3 regions of the Acidovorax sp. ACV01 genome follow, and region 2 is predicted to be linked to each of the others. Evidence: predicted binding sites of a transcription regulator. Region 2 holds the regulator's gene; each other region holds the start of a gene.
The links. The regulator FNR, encoded in region 2, switches genes on or off when oxygen is low (the NO sensors DNR and NnrR bind a similar motif). The targets are predictions, from matches to a motif close to TTGATNNNNATCAA.
Positions count from the first base shown of each region.

Region 1: clpB (ATP-dependent chaperone ClpB) is a predicted target of FNR. The motif match lies at 4,019-4,032, and genes of this name have one in related genera.
Region 3: cobA (uroporphyrinogen-III C-methyltransferase) is a predicted target of FNR. The motif match lies at 2,233-2,246, and genes of this name have one in related genera.

Region 1 covers NZ_JACUZT010000002.1:652,180-658,940, forward strand. The annotation lists gene IB243_RS07530 (hybrid sensor histidine kinase/response regulator) at 1-1,635, opposite strand, end outside; gene IB243_RS07535 (response regulator transcription factor) at 1,632-2,240, opposite strand; gene IB243_RS07540 (IPTL-CTERM sorting domain-containing protein) at 2,771-3,124, shown strand; gene IB243_RS07545 (collagen-like protein) at 3,529-3,861, shown strand; gene clpB (ATP-dependent chaperone ClpB) at 4,107-6,713, shown strand.
Region 2 covers NZ_JACUZT010000006.1:182,034-188,794, forward strand. The annotation lists gene IB243_RS18160 (HD-GYP domain-containing protein) at 1-587, opposite strand, end outside; gene IB243_RS18165 (sulfite exporter TauE/SafE family protein) at 803-1,561, opposite strand; gene hemN (oxygen-independent coproporphyrinogen III oxidase) at 1,567-2,949, opposite strand; gene fnr (fumarate/nitrate reduction transcriptional regulator Fnr) at 3,136-3,858, shown strand; gene IB243_RS18180 (hypothetical protein) at 3,919-4,212, opposite strand; gene IB243_RS18185 (FixH family protein) at 4,265-4,546, opposite strand; gene ccoG (cytochrome c oxidase accessory protein CcoG) at 4,618-6,063, opposite strand; gene ccoP (cytochrome-c oxidase, cbb3-type subunit III) at 6,156-6,761, opposite strand, start outside.
Region 3 covers NZ_JACUZT010000001.1:227,695-234,455, reverse strand. The annotation lists gene IB243_RS01140 (cation-translocating P-type ATPase) at 1-1,284, shown strand, start outside; gene cobA (uroporphyrinogen-III C-methyltransferase) at 1,337-2,170, opposite strand; gene IB243_RS01130 (cytochrome D1 domain-containing protein) at 2,376-4,100, shown strand; gene IB243_RS01125 (c-type cytochrome) at 4,261-4,584, shown strand; gene IB243_RS01120 (cytochrome c) at 4,595-4,945, shown strand; gene IB243_RS01115 (cytochrome D1 domain-containing protein) at 4,942-6,135, shown strand; gene IB243_RS01110 (Lrp/AsnC family transcriptional regulator) at 6,137-6,761, shown strand, end outside.

The DNA of each region.
Region 1 (6,761 bases), on a different contig from region 2:
TGCGGGCAGGGGCAGGCCACTGTGGGCTCGCACGGCAGCAATGGCCTGGGCACCCGTGCACTGGTCTCGCAAGCGGTAGTCGCTGATGATCAGCTGAGGGCAGCGCTGGGCCGTCGCCGCCAGGGCCTGGTCAATCGACTCCACTGCAGTGCAATCGCAACCCCAGCTTTGCAGCAACTTCTGCATGCCGTGGCGCACGGCGGCATCGTCGTCAATCACCAGCACATGCAGGTCCAAGCGGCGCATGGGGCGGGCCACGGCTTGCGGGGGGTCGTCGACGACGGTGGCGCGGGCGTTGGGCAAGCGCAGACGAAACACGCTGCCGCGCCTGGGCCGGGAGCGCACGCTCAACGCATGCCCCAGCGCCCGTGCCAGGCCATCAACGATGGCCAGCCCCAACCCCAAGCCTTTTTCCCGGTCGCGCTCAGGGTTGCCCAGTTGATGGAATTCCCTGAAGACGGTTTGTAGCTGGTCGGCTTCGATGCCAATGCCGGTGTCCCAAACCTCCAGCACCGTGTCGTCACCACGCTTTCGGCATCCCACCAGAACCCCGCCACGCACCGTATAGCGAATGGCGTTGGACACCAGGTTGCGCAGCATCATCTCTACCAGGACCGGGTCGGAGTCGATGGCCGCGTGGGTTTCGCGCAGGCGCAGCACCAGTCCCTGTGCCAGAGCTTGGGGCGCCAGTTCGCGGTCGATCTTGTTGAGCAGCGGCTGCAGGTGAAAGGGAGCGCGTCGCACCTCGACCACGCCAGCGTCGATGCGCGAGAAGTCGAGCAGCGTGCCCAGCATGCCGGTGGTGGTGTCGGATGTGGCGCGGGCATTCGCCAGGACTTCTTGCTGCTCGGGCGACAAGGGGCTGCGCGACAGCACCTCCAGAAACAGGCCCTGGGCGTGGATGGGTTGACGCAGATCGTGGCTGGCAGCGGCCAGGAAGCGGGTTTTGGCTTGGTTGGCGTGCTCGGCTTCTTGATGAGCGGCCTGGGCTTTGTCGGTTTCGATGCGCAATTGCTGGATCAGCGCCATGTTTTCAAACCGCAGGGTGATGGCATCGAGCGCTACGCGCCCGCCGTTGCGCCCTTGGGCCGTGAGGGTCGCCACGTAGACGGTCGAAATCAAGGCCATGGCGATGTAGGCCGGGTCGGGCATCAGCCAGAGCTTCAAGCCCAGGCAGGCCAACGCACTGGTGGCAAAGGCCACGAACACCGGCATTACCACACAAGTCACGGCCATGGCGTTGGCGGTGACGCCGGCCATGACCGCCATTACCAAAGCGGTCCCCACCACGGTGGCCGAGTCCAATCCCGCCCAGGCCAGCCCCGCCCAGATGGCGCCGTCGAGGCCGTTGATGGCAATCAGAATCCACACGTGGCGGACGGCCGTGGACTCGGTCAGATCGCCGCTCAGCGCGAACCGCGCATGAAATACATGGACCAACCGCGACACCACTACCGCGCCAGCCCACACCCACAGGCCCAGAGCGTTGCTGGGGTTGGACATCATCCACAACACAATGGCCAGCAGCGGGAAGATGGGGAGCAGCGACGGCCCCACATTGCCCATCAGCAGGCGCAGCAGCTCGACCAGGATGCGGTCGCCAGGCAGGCGCAGAAGTTGTTGGGGGCGTTTCATCCCACCAGCCCCTTGCGGCGGGCGGCAAACACCGCCTCGGACCGATTGGACACACCCAGGTGCGCCAGGATGGCCTGCACATGCACCCGCACCGTGTTTTCTGCGAGTCCCAACTTGCGCCCGATGGCCTTGTTGGTCAAGCCCTGGCACAACTGGTCCAGCACTTCGCATTGGCGGGGGGTGAGGCCAGAAGGTGTCTGGGGCACGGTGAGCACTGGAGGCGAGGCCCCGTCGGCAGGGGGCAGTGCCAGCACCTGTTTGACCACCGACAGAATGTCGTCCGCCGTCTGCTCTTTCGACACGAAGGCCGACGCGCCCCGTTCCATGGCCAGACGCATTGCGTCGGGTGAGGGGTCTGCGGTCAGCACCACGATGGGGGTCTTGGCCCAACGCCGCTGAAGCAGCGCCATGCCATCGAGCCCATTGAGCCCCTGAAGCCGCACGTCCAACAGGATGAGCTGGGGTGGTGCCACCTGTTGCAGGGCCTCGTCGATGGAGCCCGCCTTGAGCACCTCCAGGTCGCTGAGCACAGACCTCAGCAACAGATGCAACCCCGTGCGGAACATGGCGTGGTCGTCAATCAGCAGAACACGGGTAGGTGGCATGGGCGGGGACTGTACCCTGCCCAACCCCCGCCCATGCCCACTGATGCTGCGGGTGTTGTGTCCTAGCTCAATTGGACTATAGGGCGACGGAGAACGCATTTTTAGCATTGCCGGCGAGTCTTGACGCTTTCATCTTTAGAAAAAAGTTTGTGTCAACGCCTTCGAGGGTGCTCAGTGCTGTCTTGCTGAAACGCATTGCTGCGACGTCAGCGATGCCAAGGCGACGTGAGTCCATCCCTGTCTGGCCGTTCAAACCATGGGTGGCCGTTCTTTTCCTTCTTGAATGAGTAAATATGTTGAAAAAATTCCTGGTAGCTGTGGTGTCCTGCTTGGCGCTGAGTCCTGCTTTCGCAGTGCTGACGTTCACGCTGACCGAGGCCGGCGGTAACGTGGTGCTGACTGCAAGTGGGAATGTGAATACCTCGGCCTTGACCCCCTTTGGTCCTGGCACCTGCACCATGCCGGGGCAAATACTGCCAAGTACCGGAGGCTTGTGCTCTGGAGCCGGTATAGGATTTTCCTACTTGGGCATGACGGGGCCGATGAGTTTTGGCCCGGGGGCACAGACGGGGGGGGTCAGCACATCGGGCGACACCGTGGCGGTGATAGGTGTGGCTGGGGGAGTCCTGCTGCCGGTAGGCTACACATCCGGTTCCGCCCTTTCGGGTACCGCTACTTTTGCAGGCGCCACCTTGACCAGCCTGGGCGTCACGCCTGGCATTTACACCTGGACGTTTGGCTCCGGTGCGTCAGCGGATTCCGTGGTGGTGATTGCCGCAGCTGCTGCGAGTAGTGTGCCCACCCTGGGTGAATGGGCGTTGGTGCTGCTGGCGGGGTTGTTGGGCTGGATGAGCTTGGGTGCGCTGCGGCGGCGTGCTGCCTGACCAGCGCGCATACCCCAGCGTGCGCCGGGTTGCTGGCGTTGCGGGGCGCTCGACGCATGGCCATACAGGCCGACGAGCAGGCGCTTGAACTGAAATTTCGAGAAAAATTGGCCGCTAGCGCTTATTGATAAAGCGCTAGCAGCTATAAATTTTGTAGTGTTTGTGAAAGTGCCGGATGGAAGGTGTCGGCGGCACCAGGGCTCCGGCGGTGCATTGGGTTGCGGGATGACGCATCGCCAGGAACCACAAGCAGTCGTCGGGCCGTCCTACAAGGCAGCAGGGGATGCCTGGATAAATTAGCGCTACCGCTGGCAGTGACTGTTGAAGGCCAAAAGTCACTGCCAGCAAGAAACTCTCCGCACAGTTTCATCATCACGTGCGCTTCATCTCCTACAAGGCTCCCCATGAAAAAATCCCTGCTGCTTGCTGCACTTATCGCCACCTTTGGTCTTGCCGCTTGCGAGAAAACGGTTGTTACCCCTCCCGCCACGGCCCCCGTGGTCGTGGTCCCGGGCCCGGCAGGCCCCGCTGGCGCTACGGGCGCAACCGGCTCGACCGGTGCCACGGTGGCCGTTCCCGGCCCTGCGGGCGAAACGGGTGCCACTGGTGCCACCGGTTCCTCGGGTGCCCCCGGTTATGACGGTGCCAAGGGGTCCACCGGCGCTACCGGTGCCACGGGCGATACGGGAGCCGATGGCAAGAAGGGCGATACCGTGATCGTCGTTCCCGCCAAGTAATTCCTGGTGGACCCTAAAAAGCGCAGGCGGTATTCCGCCTGCGCTTTTTGCTTTGCGGGCCCACGGATGCGCAGCCCTTGCCACGCTCTGCGCTGGCGGTCTGAATCGGCGGTGATGAAACGAACCGGTCCAGGGCATCAGGGCGCCTTGGCGATGATTGATCTGGCGCAAGGCCCGCGCGGGGGCGTCGTCTTGAAATTCCGGAAGATTTGCCCCAAGTGCAGCGCAATTCGGAGGACATCCACATGCGTCTCGACAAATTCACCACCAAGTTCCAGGAAGCCCTGAGCGATGCCCAGAGCATTGCGCTGGGCAATGACCACGCCTACATCGAGCCCGTGCACATGCTCGTGGCCATGCTCAAGCAGGACGACGGCCCCAAGGCGCTGCTGCAGCGTGCGGGCGCCAACGTGCCCGGCCTGCTGGCGGCAGCCGAGGCTGCCGTCAAGCGCCTGCCCCAGGTGCAAGGCAATGACCAGGTGCAAGGCGGCCCCGAGCTGGGCCGTGTGCTGCAGGCCACCGAGAAAGAGGCCATCAAGCGCGGCGACCAGTTCATCGCCAGCGAGCTGTTCCTGCTGGCGGTGATCGACAGCAAGGGCGAAGCCGCCAAGATCGCCAAGGACAATGGCCTCACGCGCAAGAGCCTGGAGACCGCGATCGAAGCCGTGCGCGGTGGCCAGAAGATGGACAGCGCAGAGGCCGAGGGCCAGCGCGGCGCCCTGGCCAAATACTGCATGGACCTGACCGAGCGCGCCCGCCTGGGCAAACTCGACCCAGTGATCGGCCGCGACGACGAAATCCGCCGCGCCATCCAGGTGCTGCAGCGCCGCACCAAGAACAACCCCGTGCTCATCGGCGAGCCCGGCGTGGGCAAGACCGCCATCGTCGAAGGCCTGGCCCAGCGCATCGTGGCTGGCGAGGTGCCCGAATCGCTCAAGGGCAAGCGCGTGCTCAGCCTGGACATGGCGGCCCTGCTGGCCGGTGCCAAATACCGGGGCGAGTTTGAGGAGCGTCTGAAAAGCGTGCTGAGCGAACTGGCCAAGGACGAAGGCCAGACCATCGTCTTCATCGACGAGTTGCACACCATGGTGGGTGCGGGCAAGGGCGAGGGCGCCATGGACGCGGGCAACATGCTCAAGCCGGCCCTCGCGCGTGGCGAGCTGCACTGCGTGGGCGCGACTACGCTCGACGAGTACCGCAAATACATCGAAAAGGATGCCGCGCTGGAACGGCGTTTCCAGAAGATCCTGGTGGGCGAGCCTACTGTGGAGGCGACCATCGCCATTCTGCGTGGCCTGCAAGAAAAGTACGAAGTGCACCACGGCGTGGACATCACCGACCCGGCCATCGTGGCCGCTGCCGAGCTGAGCCACCGCTACATCACCGACCGCTTCCTGCCCGACAAGGCCATCGACCTGATCGACGAGGCCGCCTCCAAGATCAAGATCGAGATGGACTCCAAGCCCGAGGTCATGGACCGCCTGGACCGCCGCCTGATCCAGCTGCAGATCGAGCGCGAGGCCGTGCGCCGCGAAAAGGACGAGTCGTCGCTCAAGCGCTTTGGGCTGATCGAGGAAGAGATCGCCAAGCTGCAAAAGGAGATCGCCGACTACGACGAGATCTGGCAGGCCGAAAAGGCCCAGGCCCAGGGCAGCGCGCACGTGCGCGAAGCCATCGACAAGCTCAAGTTCCAGATCGAGGAGTTCACCCGCAAGGGCGACTTCAACAAGGTGGCCGAGCTGCAGTACGGCAAGCTGCCTGACCTGGAACGCCAGCTAAAAGAAGCGCAGGCGCAAGAGGATGGCAAGGACGGCGCCCCCGCCACGCGCCGCCTGTTGCGCACGCAGGTGGGTGCCGAAGAAATTGCCGAGGTGGTGAGCCGCGCCACGGGCATCCCCGTGGCCAAGATGATGCAGGGCGAGAAGGACAAGCTCTTGCAGATGGAGACCAAGCTGCACGAGCGCGTGGTGGGCCAGCAAGAGGCGATTGCTGCGGTGGCCAATGCCATCCGCCGCTCGCGCTCGGGTTTGTCGGACCCCAACCGGCCCACGGGCTCGTTCCTGTTCCTGGGCCCCACGGGCGTGGGCAAGACCGAGCTGTGCAAGGCGCTGGCGGGCTTTTTGTTCGACAGCGAAGACCACCTGATCCGCATCGACATGAGCGAGTTCATGGAAAAGCACTCTGTGGCCCGCCTCATCGGCGCGCCGCCCGGCTACGTGGGCTACGAGGAGGGTGGCTACCTGACCGAAGCCGTGCGCCGCAAGCCCTACAGCGTGCTGCTGCTCGACGAGGTGGAAAAAGCCCACCCAGACGTGTTCAACGTGCTGCTGCAGGTGCTGGACGATGGCCGCCTGACGGACGGCCAGGGCCGCACCGTGGACTTCAAGAACACGGTGATCGTGATGACGAGCAACATCGGCTCGCACCTGATCCAGGCGATGGTGGGGCAGGACTCGGAGGACATCAAGGAAGCGGTGTGGGGCGAGCTCAAGAACCACTTCCGGCCCGAGTTTCTGAACCGCATCGACGAGACGGTGGTGTTCCACGCGCTCGATGCGCAGCACATTGCCTCCATCGCAAAGATCCAGCTGCAGTTGCTGCAAACCCGGCTGGCGAAGATGGATTTGGAATTGCAGGTGTCGGACGCGGCCTTGGCAGAATTGGCCAAGGTGGGATTCGACCCGGTGTTTGGTGCGCGGCCGCTCAAGCGGGCGATCCAGCAGCGCATCGAGAACCCTCTGTCCAAGCTGTTGCTGGAAGGGCGTTTCCCGCCCAAGAGCGTGATCCCGGTCACCGTGAACCCGGTGCTGGAGCCGGGTGTGTTCCAGTTCGGCGTGGCACCGCAGGAGTGATGCGGGCCCGGGAAGGGATAGCGGCCCTAGTCAGGGCTGCCATCCCTT
Region 2 (6,761 bases):
CTTTTCATACCCAGTGCGCGGCCCAGCAACAGAGAGATCACCATCACGTTGATCGGATGCAGGGCATTGCGCTCGCCGACACCTTCTGACAACAGCCGGATGACGGAATCCCCGTTTTCGAGGAGCTCGGCCACACATCCGGACACGAGCGTATCGCCTTTGGCACGCGCCTGGTCGGGGTGTTCGGAGACCACACGCTCCAGCGCCTGGTATTGGCGGGTGGCCTCTCCAAATCGCTGGTCACAGACTGCCAGAGTCCGGTTCTGGGCTTCCAACAGTTCACGCCTGCGCAGCGCCTCCGGGTCCACGGTCGCGGCGGAGCCTGCCGCATCCAGTCCGTTCAAGGACGGTGCCTTCATTTCCGGGACGCTCCAGGCGGCGGGGACAAGTTCCCTCAGTTCTGGATCACTCTTCTTGGGAAGATAACGTACCTCGGTGAGCCCCAGTTCACGCAGGGTGGCAATCTGTTCCGCCGACGCCACGCGAAAACTGCTCACCGGGAACGGATGATGCATCCAGCCCAAGTCGAGCTGGATGTACATGCCGACACGCAGTTGGCTGATGTCGATGAGGATGGAAGAGTTCACTTCGGGGCGTGTGAAACATGGCGACTTCAATGCCACCAATGGTTACACAGATTATCGCCAGTTCGGGGGCCTTGTCGAAGGACTGCGCCTGCACCGCAGCGGCGCGGCAACACTTGGATGCGTCCGCGAAGCCCACCCCAGATCACCCTTGTATAGACATGGGTTTAAAGGAACTCGTCAACCCCTTTGCTATGCAACTTCCGGTTGGAAACAAGCTAACGGCACCACAGCGATGGCTTGTAGACCAAGTCCATCCACAGTGCCCAGCTGGCGACTGCGCAGAGCAAGCCCCCCGCGATACGGGTCCCCCAGTCCGCACGCGCTGTATTGATCCGTGTTTTCAGCCGTGCCCATGCCCACGACCCGCCCACCAGCCACACACCGCTGCCCAGGCCAAACAACGCCATGGTCAACGCCCCTTCCAAGGGTCCGCCGCTCAGGGCGGCTACCAACAGGGCCGAATAAAGCAATCCACAGGGCATTAGCGCCCAGAGTCCCCCTGCAGCGAGAACCCCGCCAGGGGCGCTGACAAGCGGCTTGACATGTGACCACACAGTGCGACCCGCCTGCTCCACCCATTGGGGCTGGCGGGCCTGGACCATCATCATCAACCCCCAGGCCATCACCGCGACATGGACCAGGGTCCACGCCGGGCGCAGCGCCGCCGTCTGTTGGGTCAACCATGCCAGACTATCCATGGCGAGCGCGGCCAAACCGCCCGCCACGGCATACCCAGCCAGCCGACCGACATGGAAAGCAGCCGTGCGCCGAATGACACCACCCCGAGGCATCCATTGCACAGTTTGGACCGTCTGCGAGGAAGCCTGTGCCTCCAAATCCCCACCCGTCTTGGGCAAACTCCGCGACTCTCCCTGCCCCACCAACGCTGCGCAGGGCGCGGAGCACATGGCTAAGCAATGGGACCCGCCAACCAGTCCCATCAGCAAGGCGGTCGAGGCAACCGTTGCAATCATGAGAGTCAGATGATGCGCGAAAAACGGGCTCGGTTGCGATCTGCCTGCAGGTAACGGTCAAAAACCATGGCGATGCCGCGCACGAAGAACCAGCCCATGGCCGTCACCTCGACCCCGTCGGGTCTCACCACGACGAGCCCCTGCTCAGCCATGGTTTCCAGTTGCTCCAGCTCGGCAGAGAAATAAGCCCGAAAGTCGATCAACCAGGCCTGCTCCATGGGCTCAAACAACAACTCACCCTGGCACATCAACGCCATGATGACGGCGCGGCGTACCAGGTCATCGCGGGTCAGGGCGAGCCCACGCACCACGGGCAAGCGCCCCTGGTCCAGAAAATCGTAGTACTCGTCCAGAGTTTTGGCGTTCTGGCTGTAGGTCGCCCCCACCCGGCCAATCGCCGACACGCCCAGGCCAATCAGATCGCAATCGGGCTGTGTGCTGTAGCCCTGGAAGTTGCGGTGCAGACGGCCCTGGCGCTTGGCAACCGCCAATGCGTCGGCCGGCAACGCAAAGTGGTCCATGCCCACATACACGTACCCAGCGTCCATGAAGGCAGCCAGCGAACGGGACAGCATCGACACCTTGCCCGCCCCCGCGGGCAACTCGGCAGAAACAATGCGGCGCTGGGGCTTGAAGCGCTCCGGCAGGTGGGCATAGGCATACAGGGCGATGCGGTCAGGCCGCAGCTGCACAACCTGGGCCAGCGTGCGATCAAACGACTCGGGCGTCTGGCGCGGCAGGCCGTAGATCAAGTCCACATTGATGGATTCAAAACCCAGCGAACGTGCGGACTCCACCAGCGAAAACACCTGCTCGGCAGGCTGTATGCGATGAACAGCCTTTTGAACCTCAGGATCAAAATCCTGCACTCCAAAACTCAGTCGGTTGAATCCCAGTTCCGCGAGCACGGCAAGGCGGTCGGCATTGACGGTGCGCGGATCTACTTCAATCGAATACTCTCCGCCCGGCGCGAGCGAGAAGCTGCGCTTGAGCATGACCATGAGTTCACGCAAGCCGTCGTCGGACAAAAAAGTAGGCGTACCACCACCCAGGTGCAGCTGGCTCACCACCTGCCCCGTGCCGCAGTGCGCTGTGTGCAGATCGATTTCGCGACTCAGGTACCGCAGATAGGTATCTGCCCGATCATGGTGTTTGGTGATGATCTTGTTGCATGCACAGTAATAACACAGCGACTCGCAAAAGGGGATGTGCACATACAGCGACAACGGCAACGCCTTCGTCATGGAGCCCAGCCTGCGCTGCTCTAGTGCAAGCGCATAGTCGTCCTGCCCAAACGCCTCGACGAAACGGTCGGCGGTTGGATAAGAGGTATAGCGGGGCCCTGGCACGTCGAAACGGCGCAGAAGATCAGGCGAAACAGCAGTCATGGGCAAATTCCTTGCGTACACTTTGACTGTGCCGTAAGCTGTCCCCCATGTCCTTGACCTGAATCAAGTGATGCACGGGGCCGAACAGCGACAATTTGATGCATGTCATTCGCCCATCCGTACCCACAAGCCTGTCTTACAGGCAGATGAGGCGATATGCTCAAACCTAACCCAGCATCTGTGCCTATGAACCCGCTCACCATCAAAGTCGCCTGCTCTAACTGCAACCTGCGCGAGCTGTGCATGCCGGTTGGCCTGAGCGAAGACCAACTGCAACGCATTGACGAAGTCGTTGCCGTCCGCCGCAAGATCAAACGGGGCGGAACGCTGTTTCGCAACGGCGAAGCCTTCACATCGCTCTATGCCATCCGCACCGGCTTCTTCAAGACCTGTGTAGCCACCGAAGATGGGCGCGACCAGGTCACTGGTTTCCAGATGGCGGGCGAGATTATCGGCCTGGATGGCATCGTGAACGATCACCATACCTGCGACGCAGTGGCCCTGGAAGACGCAGAAGTCTGCGTCATGCCCTTTGACCGCATCGAAGAACTGTCCCGCGAGGTCACCGCGCTGCAACACCATGTGCACAAGATCATGAGCCGCGAGATCGTGCGTGAGCATGGGGTGATGCTGCTCTTGGGCAGCATGCGCGCCGAGGAACGCCTGGCAGCGTTTCTGCTGAACCTTGTGCAACGTTTGCATGCCCGTGGGTTTTCACAGTCCGAACTCGTACTGCGCATGACGCGTGAGGAAATTGGCAGCTACCTGGGGCTCAAGCTCGAAACCGTGAGCCGCACATTTTCCAAGTTTGTGGAAGAAGGTATTGTCGAGGTCAAGCAGCGCCATGTGCGCATCCTGGAAACCGATGCACTCAAGCGCATCGTGAACAACCAGCAGGCCTGCCACTGACCAAGGCAATGCGTTGGCGGCGGCCTCTCTCCGTATCTACCGGCCAGCTACCGCAGCCCATCAAGGGCAAGATGAAGTCTTTCGACAGTCATCGGGGCGATCCCCCTCGGGGACCGGGCAGCGGTTGAGTTCAAAGGGCGACATCGCCAACAATGTCGTCAATGCGCTGGACGCCATGGTGATCATCCAGAACGCGAAAAAAGCAAGCGTGTAGACGCCCTGACGCGACAACGCCAACGGCTGCCCAAACCAGTGCAAGTCCTGCGGATCCACCATCGCAAAAACCAGCACCTCCATGACGCCTGCCATCAAGAAGGCCGGCCATGCAATCCACATCAGGCGTTGCGTCCACATTGATTTTTCTCCTGGTAAGGCCGCGCAGACAAACCGCATGGCCAGGGGGTGTTCAGCGCGGCTGGTCCTGGACCGGAGTGGCCGCATGGTTGCGGCCTTTCATCGCGGGAGCCAGGCTCTTGTGTGGAGTCTCCAGCGTCTTGTTGATCTCGATGCCCTGGCGGTAATAGTCCTCGGCGATCACGGGGTCGGGGCGCGAAATCGCCAGCCAGAGGGTGACAAAACCCGCAATGATCACGATCACAGGACCAGCGATGATCAGCCAGACATGGCCGAACTTCCACCATGGCGCCGTAGCGGAAGGGGCAGTGCCGAGGGTGGAACTGGATGGCATGTGATGACTCCTCAAAAATATTTTTCGTCAAAGCAAGGCCCGCGAAGACCTTGCACCAGTGTGCACGCGCGTTACCGCGGCACCAGAAACACGGATTTCTCAGTCACATGGGCGGCCCCGCCGAGTGCCTGCACGTCGAACTGCACAGCGTGCGATCCCGGAGGCGCCGAACCATACGGTATCTGCAGTCGGACAGCCACCCACCGGGACTCTGCCGCTCCGATTTCCACCTCAGCATCGGACGCCACTTCCAGCCCTTCAAGGCCACGCGCACCGATGCGATAGCGTTGGGGTCCTTCGGTTGCATTCATGATCTGCAGGCGGTAGATGTTCTCCAGCTTGCCACCGGCGACGATGCGAGAGAGCGCAGCGCGGTCACGCACAACATCGACCATGAGCGGCGTGCGCGTGACAAGGCTCGCCATCATGCCCACGCACAGGGCTACCAGCACTGCGCTGTAGATCAGCACACGCGGCCGCAGCACCCGGCGCAGGATCTGCGATTGGCTCCACCGCTGCGCCACGCCGTTCTGTGTGGAAAACCGGATAAGCCCCTTTGGGTAGTGCATCTTGTCCATGACCGTGTTGCAAGCATCCACGCACAACCCGCAACCAATGCACTCATACTGCAGCCCCTTGCGGATGTCGATGCCCACGGGACATACCTGCACGCACAGCGTGCAGTCAATACAGTCGCCCAGACCTTTGGCCTTCTGATCGATGTTCTTGTTTCGCGGGCCGCGCGGTTCGCCCCGCTCCACGTCATAGCTGACGATCAGCGTGTCCTTGTCGAACATGGCGCTCTGAAAGCGCGCATAGGGGCACATGTATTTGCACACCTGCTCGCGCATGTAGCCCGCATTGCCATACGTGGCAAAGCCGTAGAACAGCACCCAGAATATCTGCCAGCCCCCCTGCATCACCAGCAACTCCGCACCAAGCTCACGGATCGGCACAAAATAGCCCACGAACGTAAACCCAGTCCACAGCGCCACCGCGATCCAGATCACTTGCTTGAAGAACTTCTTGCGGACTTTCTCGAAGGTCCATGGGCCGTTGTCCAGCCGTAGTCGGGCACTGCGATCACCTTCGATCTTGTGCTCGATCCACATGAACATTTCGGTATAGACCGTTTGCGGGCACGCAAATCCGCACCACAACCGCCCCGCCACCGCCGTAAACAGGAACAGCGACAGCGCAGAAATGATGAGCAGGCCCGTGAGGTAGATGAAATCCTGGGGGTACAGAACCAGGCCGAAGATGTAAAACCGCCGAGCCCCCAGGTCAAACAGCACCATCTGGCGCTGCCCCCATTCAAACCAGGGCAGCCCGTAAAAAACGAGCTGCGTGAGAAACACCATGCCCCAGCGCCAGCGTGCAAACACGCCACTGATGGAGCGTGGATAGATTTTCTTTTGCGCCTCGTAGAGAGACACAATCTCGCCCTGCGACGAGCCATCGGATGCAATCGGTGAAATCGGGATGACCTTGCGAGCGGGCTCGCTGGGTGGCTTCATGGTGGTGTCGATCCGTTTGCTTCGAAGTACTCAGTTCAAACAATCCTTGGAGCGGCACCAAAGTACCGCCCAAGGTTTAGCGTGCAGGGCGCCTACTTGCCGTTCGACAGGCCCCAGACGTAGGCCGACAGTACACCGATCTGAGCTTCTGTGAGCTTGTCCGCCTGAGCGGGCATCTGGTTGACCTTGCCGTTGTTGACCATGGCAGCAATGGCCGCCTCGCCCCAGCCATGCAGCCAGATGTCATCTGTGAGATTCGGGGCACCCAGTGCCTGATTGCCCTTGCCATCCATTCCGTGGCAGGCTGCGCATGCCGTGAACTTGGACTTGCCCAGTGAAGCACGCAGCGAATCGTGGGGGCTACCAGACAGACTCAGCACGTAGTGTGAGAGATTGCGCACATCTTCAGGGGAACCCACTGCCGCAGCCATGGGAGGCATGTTGCCAACACGACCTTTCTCGATCGTTTCCCGGATCTTCTCGGGCGCGCCGCCATGAAGCCAATCGCCATCGGCCAGATTAGGGAAGCCCTTGCTACCCCGGGCATCCGAGCCATGGCACTGCGCACAGTTGTTCATGAACAGGCGCTCGCCAATGGCCTGTGCCTGTGGGTCCTTGGCAATGTCTTCCGGCTTCATCGAAGTAAAGCGGGCATACAGCGGCTCCAGTTCGGTCTTGGCTTTGGCCATCTCGGCTTC
Region 3 (6,761 bases), on a different contig from region 2:
CCCGATGGCACTGCCGCACTCGACACCGCCAAGGTCCTCGCCACTGCCCAGCAACTCGCCGCCCAGGGCCTGCGGGTGCTGGCCCTCGCCCGCCGCAGCCACGCCCGCCTGCCGGACACCAACGACATCGACGCGGTAGAAAACCAGCTGGAGCTGCTGGGCCTGATCGCCCTCATCGACCCACCCCGCGCCGAGGCCCAGGCCGCAGTGCGCGACTGCATCAGCGCGGGCATCACCCCGGTGATGATCACGGGCGACCACCCCGCCACCGCGCGCGCCATCGCGCACCGCCTGGGCATTGTGCGCAGTGCGGATGCCCCTGTGCTCACCGGCGCGGACCTGGCCACGCTGGACGATGCCGCCCTGCGCGCCCGCGTGGAGCAGGTGCAGGTCTACGCCCGCGTGGACCCGGCGCAGAAGATCCGCATCGTCGAAGCGCTGCAGGCCCAGGGCCACTTCGTGGCCATGACGGGCGATGGCGTGAACGATGCCCCGGCGCTCAAGCGCGCCGACATCGGCGTGGCCATGGGCCAGGGCGGCACCGACGTGGCGCGCGAGGCATCGAGCCTGGTGCTGCTGGACGACAACTTCGCCACCATCGTCGCCGCCGTGCGCGAAGGCCGCCGCATCTACGACAACATCCGCAAGTTCGTGCGCTACGCGATGACGGGCAACTCGGGCGAGATCTGGACCATCTTCCTCGCGCCGTTGCTGCTCCTGCCCATTCCGCTGCTGCCCATCCACATCCTGTGGGTCAACCTGGTGACCGATGGCCTGCCGGGCCTGGCGCTGGCGGCCGAACCGGCCGAGCGCGGCATCATGCAGCGCCCGCCCCGCGCGCCGCGCGAGAGCCTGTTTTCCCACGGCATGTGGCAGCACATATTGGGCGTGGGCCTGCTCATTGGCGGGCTGTGCCTGGCGGTGCAGGCCTGGGCACTGCACACCGGCCACGCGCATTGGCAGACCATGGTATTTACAGTGCTCACGCTGGCGCAGATGGCGCATGTCATCGCCATCCGCTCCGAATCCGAACCCATCTGGCGCCTGGGCCTGCTCAGCAACCGCCCGCTGCTGGGTGCCGTGCTGCTCACCTTCGCGCTGCAGATGGCGACTATCTATGTGCCCTGGCTCAACCCCATCTTCCGCACCGAGCCTCTGAGCCTGGGCGAGTTGGCGCTGTGCATTGGCGCCGCGCTGGTGGTGCTGGTGGTCGTGGAGATTGAAAAGGCCTGGCGACGCCAGCGCCCGCAGTCAGCGGCCTCTGACGCCGCGCTGGACGCCTGAGAACCTGTTCAGTAGGCCTTGCACCGATGCTCTTTCACCACGGCGCCTTGGCTCAATGATGCGCTGAAGCCTGCGCCAGGCCCTGAACCAGCGCAGGCTGCAGCGCTACCACCTCGCCCACGATGATCAGTGCAGGTGCCTTTACGCCCTGGCTGGCCGCAAGGCTTTGCAACGAAGCAAGGGTGCCGGTGAGGCAGCGTTGATCCGGCAGGGACGCACGCTCGACGATGGCTGCGGGCGTGGTCGGCGGCAATCCGTGCGCGGCGAGTTGCGTGCAGATGGTGGGCAGCGTGGCCACCCCCATATAGAACACCACGGTCTGACGTGGGCGCGCCAGCAGGGGCCAGTCCAGCGCTGTGTCGTTGTCGCCGCGCAGGTGCCCGGTGGCCAGCACCAGGGTACCCGCATGGTCACGGTGCGTGAGCGGGATGCCTGCGCAAGCTCCCGCGGCCTGCGCGGCCGTAATGCCCGGCACCACATCGAAGGAAATGCCCGCGCGGGCCAGGCCCAGCGCTTCTTCGCCACCGCGGCCAAAGATGTAGCAGTCGCCACCCTTGAGGCGCACCAGGGCCCGGCCGCTGCGCGCCAGGCGGCACATCAGTTCGATGATGTCCTCCTGCGGCAGCGCGTGGCGCGACGACTCTTTGCCCACGTAGATGCACTCCGCGCCAGCGGGCACCAGGGCGAGCACGTCCTCACCCACCAGGTGGTCGTACAGCACCAGGCTCGCCGCGCGCAGCACGCGTGCGGCCTTCACCGTGAGCAGGTCGGGGTCGCCCGGGCCCGCACCCACCAGCGTCACATGGCCCGTAGGCACTGGGTTGTTGTTCTCTGCCCCGCCGCGTGCGGGTTTCTTCAGCCATTGGGGGTCATCCATGAAGCTCATGTGTACGGCTCGCTGGTGTTTTGTGGGTGCGGCCATGGTGGAACAGGCCGGATGCCGCGTCCTTGAACCAGTTCAAGGACAGCGCACGCTGACCGCAGGACCATTGCCTCACCCGCAAGCAACGTAGGGCAGCCGTGGTGCGGGTCGGAGGGCGCAGCAGCCGCATCCCCCGCCAACCATTCGCTGCCCATGACGCAGAGGACCGATGATGAAAGCAATCAAGACCGTCCAGCACCTGGCCCTGGCAGCCCTCGCTATGGCTGCGGCCACGGCGATGGCACAGGCAGGCAAGGGAGTCTCGCAACCCGAAATGAATTACCAGGCTGGCGGCTCCCCCCTGGTGAACGAGCCCATGCACCAGAGCACCAACCCCAAGGCGCCGCCGATGACGGCCGCAGAGTTCGAGAAGGCCCGCCAGACCTACTTTGAGCGCTGCGCGGGCTGCCACGGCGTGCTGCGCAAGGGAGCCACCGGCAAGCCACTGACCCCGGACCTCACCACGGCCAAGGGCACGGACTACCTCAAGGTGTTCATCTCGTATGGCTCGCCAGCGGGCATGCCCAACTGGCTGACTTCCGGCGAGATGAACGAGAAGGAAGTGGACCTGATGGCCCGCTACATTCAGCACGAGCCGCCAACCCCACCCGAGTTCGGCATGGCCGACATGAAAAAGACCTGGAGGGTCATCGTCGAACCCAAGGACCGGCCGAAGAAAAAGCTCAACAACTACAACATCGAGAACATCTTCTCGACCACGCTGCGCGACACCGGCGAAGTGGCGCTGATCGACGGCGACACCAAGCAGATCATCAACATCGTCAAGACCGGCTACGCCGTTCACATCTCGCGCACGTCGGCCTCGGGCCGCTACCTGTTCGTGATCGGCCGCGATGGCAAGATCAACATGATCGACCTATGGATGGAAAAGCCCGACAACGTCGCCGAAGTGCGCGTGGGCCTGGAAGCCCGCTCGGTGGATACCTCCAAGTTCAAGGGCTATGAGGACAAGCTGGCCATCGCGGGCAGCTACTGGCCGCCGCAGTTCACCATCATGGACGGCGACACGCTGGAGCCCAAGAAGATCGTGAGCACCCGGGGCATGGTGGTGGGCACGCAGGAATACCACCCTGAGCCACGCGTCGCCTCCATCGTGGCCTCGCACTTCAAGCCCGAGTTCGTGGTCAACGTGAAGGAGACCGGCAAGACGCTGATGGTGGACTATTCCAACATCGACGCGCTCAAGGTCACCGAGATCGGCTCCGCGCCCTTCCTGCACGATGGCGGCTGGGATTCAAGCAAACGCTACTTCATGGTGGCGGCCAACAACAGCAACAAGATCGCGGCCATCGATGCCAAGGAAGGCAAGCTGGCCGCCATCACGGACGTGGGCAAGATTCCCCACCCCGGCCGAGGCGCCAACCTGCTGCATCCGAAGTTCGGCCCAGTCTGGGCCACCGGCCATCTGGGCGACGAAACGATCTCGCTCATCGGCACAGACCCCAAAAAGCACAAGCAATACGCCTTCAAGGAAGTGGCCAAGCTCACCGGCCCGGGCGGCGGCGCGCTGTTCATCAAGAGCCACCCCAAGAGCACGCACCTGTACTCGGACGCACCACTGAACCCTGATCCCAAGATCTCGCAGTCCATCGTGGTCTACGACATCAAGAACCTCGACAAGGGCTTTGTGACCTTGCCGATCGCGGAGTGGGCGGACCTGAAGGATGACGGCGCCAAACGTGTTGTGCAGCCCGAGTTCAACAAGGCCGGCAATGAGGTGTGGTTTGCGGTGTGGAGCGCCAAGAACAAGGAAAGCGCGCTCGTGATCGTGGACGACAAGACGCTCAAGCTCAAGGCCGTGATCAAGGACCCGCGCCTGATCACGCCCACGGGCCACTTCAACGTCTACAACACCCAGCACGACATTTATTGACCCCCCTGAGTCGCCTGCGGCGCCTTCCCCCCAGGGGGACGCCGCCAGGGGCCTGGCGAAGCCAGTTCCCCGGCGACTGCGGGCCCCAGGCCGCGCGGATGCGCATGCCGGGGGCGATGCCAAGCGCCGAGGCAATTCATCCCCATAACAGGAGCAAACGATGAGACACCATCTGACCGGGCCTCTGGCCATTGCTGCAGCCCTGGCACTTTGCGCCGGTGCGGCCAGCGCAGCCTCGCCCGAGGAAGCCATGAACAAGGCCGGCTGCATGGCCTGCCATTCCAAGGACAAGAAGCTCGTCGGGCCGTCGTTCAAGGACATTGCGGCCAAGTACAAGGGCAAGGACGCGACCGCGCAGCTGGTTGACAAGGTGCGCAAGGGCGGCTCCGGCGTGTTCGGGCCGATTCCGATGTCGCCCAACGGGCCGGACAAGATCGGCGATGCCGACCTCAAGGCGGCCGTCGAGTTGATTCTCGGGACCTGAGCGCCACGCCATGCCACTGCGCGCCGCCGCCCTGACCACGCTGTGCGTCCTGGCCTGTGCCGGGGCCATGGCACAGGCCACTGGCACACCACCAGAGCGCCAGCGCGAGCTAGTGCGCATGGTGCGGCAGGACTGCGGCTCGTGCCACGGCATGCACCTTACCGGTGGGCTAGGCCCGCCGCTCACCACCGCGGCCCTGGCGGAAAAGCCTGTCCCGTCCATGGCTGCCACCATTTTTCACGGCCGCCCGGGCACCCCCATGCCGCCCTGGCGTGCTTTTGTCACCGAAGCCGAAGCCCTGTGGATCGCCGAGCAATTGGTGAGTGGCTTCCCTCCTTGGCCCCCGCGCCCCCAGCCATGAAACGACGCCCCCTCCTCCTGGGCCTGGCGGCCCTCCCACTGCTGACCAGCGGCTGCGCAACGCTGCAACAGCCCGCGCCCCCGCTCATGGGCACCGGCGACCTGGGCCTGGTCATCGAGCGCGCCACCGGCTCGGTGTTGCTGGTGAACACCACACACCGCTCCGTCCTGGCCCGCATCACCGGTCTGGGGGACCTTTCCCATGCCTCGCTCGTGTTCTCGCGCGATGGCCGCCACGCCTATGTGTTTGGCCGCGACGGCGCACTCTCGCGCATCGACCTGCTGACCCGGCGCATCACCGCGCGCGAGCAGCAGGCCGGCAACTCCATCGGCGGCGCCATCAGCGCCGACGGCACGCTGGTGGCCGCGCAGAACTACACGCCCGGCGGCGTGAAGGTGTTCGACGCCGAGACGCTGGCATTGCGGGCGGACATCCCCGCGCTCACTGCCAACGGCCAGCGCTCGCGCGTGGTGGGCCTGGCCGACCTGCCCGGCCAGCGCTTCATCTACAGCCTGTTCGACGCCGACGCGATCTGCATTGCCGACTGCACCGACGCCGCGCGGCCGCGCATGACGCGCATCGACGGCATTGGCCGCCAGCCGTATGACGCGCTGGTCACGCCCAACGGCCGCCACTACATTGCAGGCCTGTTTGGCGAAGACGGCCTGGCCCTGGTGGACACCTGGGCCGATCAGCCCGTCGCCCGGCGCATCCTGGGCGGCTATGGCCGCGGCCAGCAGCCTCTGCCCGTGTTCAAGATGCCCCACCTGCGCGGCTGGGCCGTAGCCGGGCGCCATGCCTATCTGCCCGCCATCGGTCGCCACGAGGTGTTGGTGGTGGATACCACCACGTGGGAAGAAGTCGGCCGCATCCCGGTAGCGGGCCAGCCCGTGTTCGTGATGGCGCGGCCCGATGGCCGCCAGGTATGGGTGAACTTCGCCGTGCCCGACTACCACCGTGTGCAGGTCATCGACACCCTGGTCCAGCGCGTGGCCGCCACGCTGCAGCCCGGCAAGGCCGTGATGCACATGGAGTTCACGCCACGCGGCGAGTCGGTGTGGATCAGCTGCCGCGACGACGACAAGGTGCAGGTGGTGGACACCGCCACGCTGGCCACCCAGGCATCGCTGGCCGCCCAGGCGCCCAGCGGCATATTTTTCACGGCGCGCGCCCAGCGCATGGGTTTTTAGCATGTGTGCACACACCAGCGACCTGCCGCTGCTCAACACCTGGCAACGCGATTTCCCGCTCTGCCTGGCACCGTTCGATGTGCTGGGGCACGCCCTGGGCCGCCCCGCCAACGCCGTGATCGCCCATTGCCGGCGCCTGCAGGACGCGGGGGTTCTGGGCCGCATAGGCGCCGTGTTTGCGCCGGGCGCAGGCGGCGCGGGCCTGCTGGCCGCCATGGCCGTGCCCCATGCGCGGCTGGAGGCCGTCGCGGCCCTGGTATCCAGCCACCCGGGCGTCAACCACAACTACGAACGCGAAAACCCGCTCAACCTGTGGTTTGTTGCTACCGCCACAGATCCGGCAGCCCTGGAGCAGGTGCTCTGCCGCATTGAACAGGGCACCGGGCTTCGCGTGCTGCGGCTGCCCATGGTGCGCCCCTACCGCATCGACCTGGGCTTCAACCTCTGCGCCACCACCGCCGCAGCGGGGGGCGGTACGCAGGCAGCCTCCACTCCCGTGCCCGCCCATGAAGCAGGACTGGCGGCATTGGCCGAGCAGGGCCTGCCGCTGGTCGAGCGGCCCTACGACGCCTGGGCGGAGCACCTGGGATGGAGCCCCGCCACCGTGCTGGAGACCCTGCACCGCT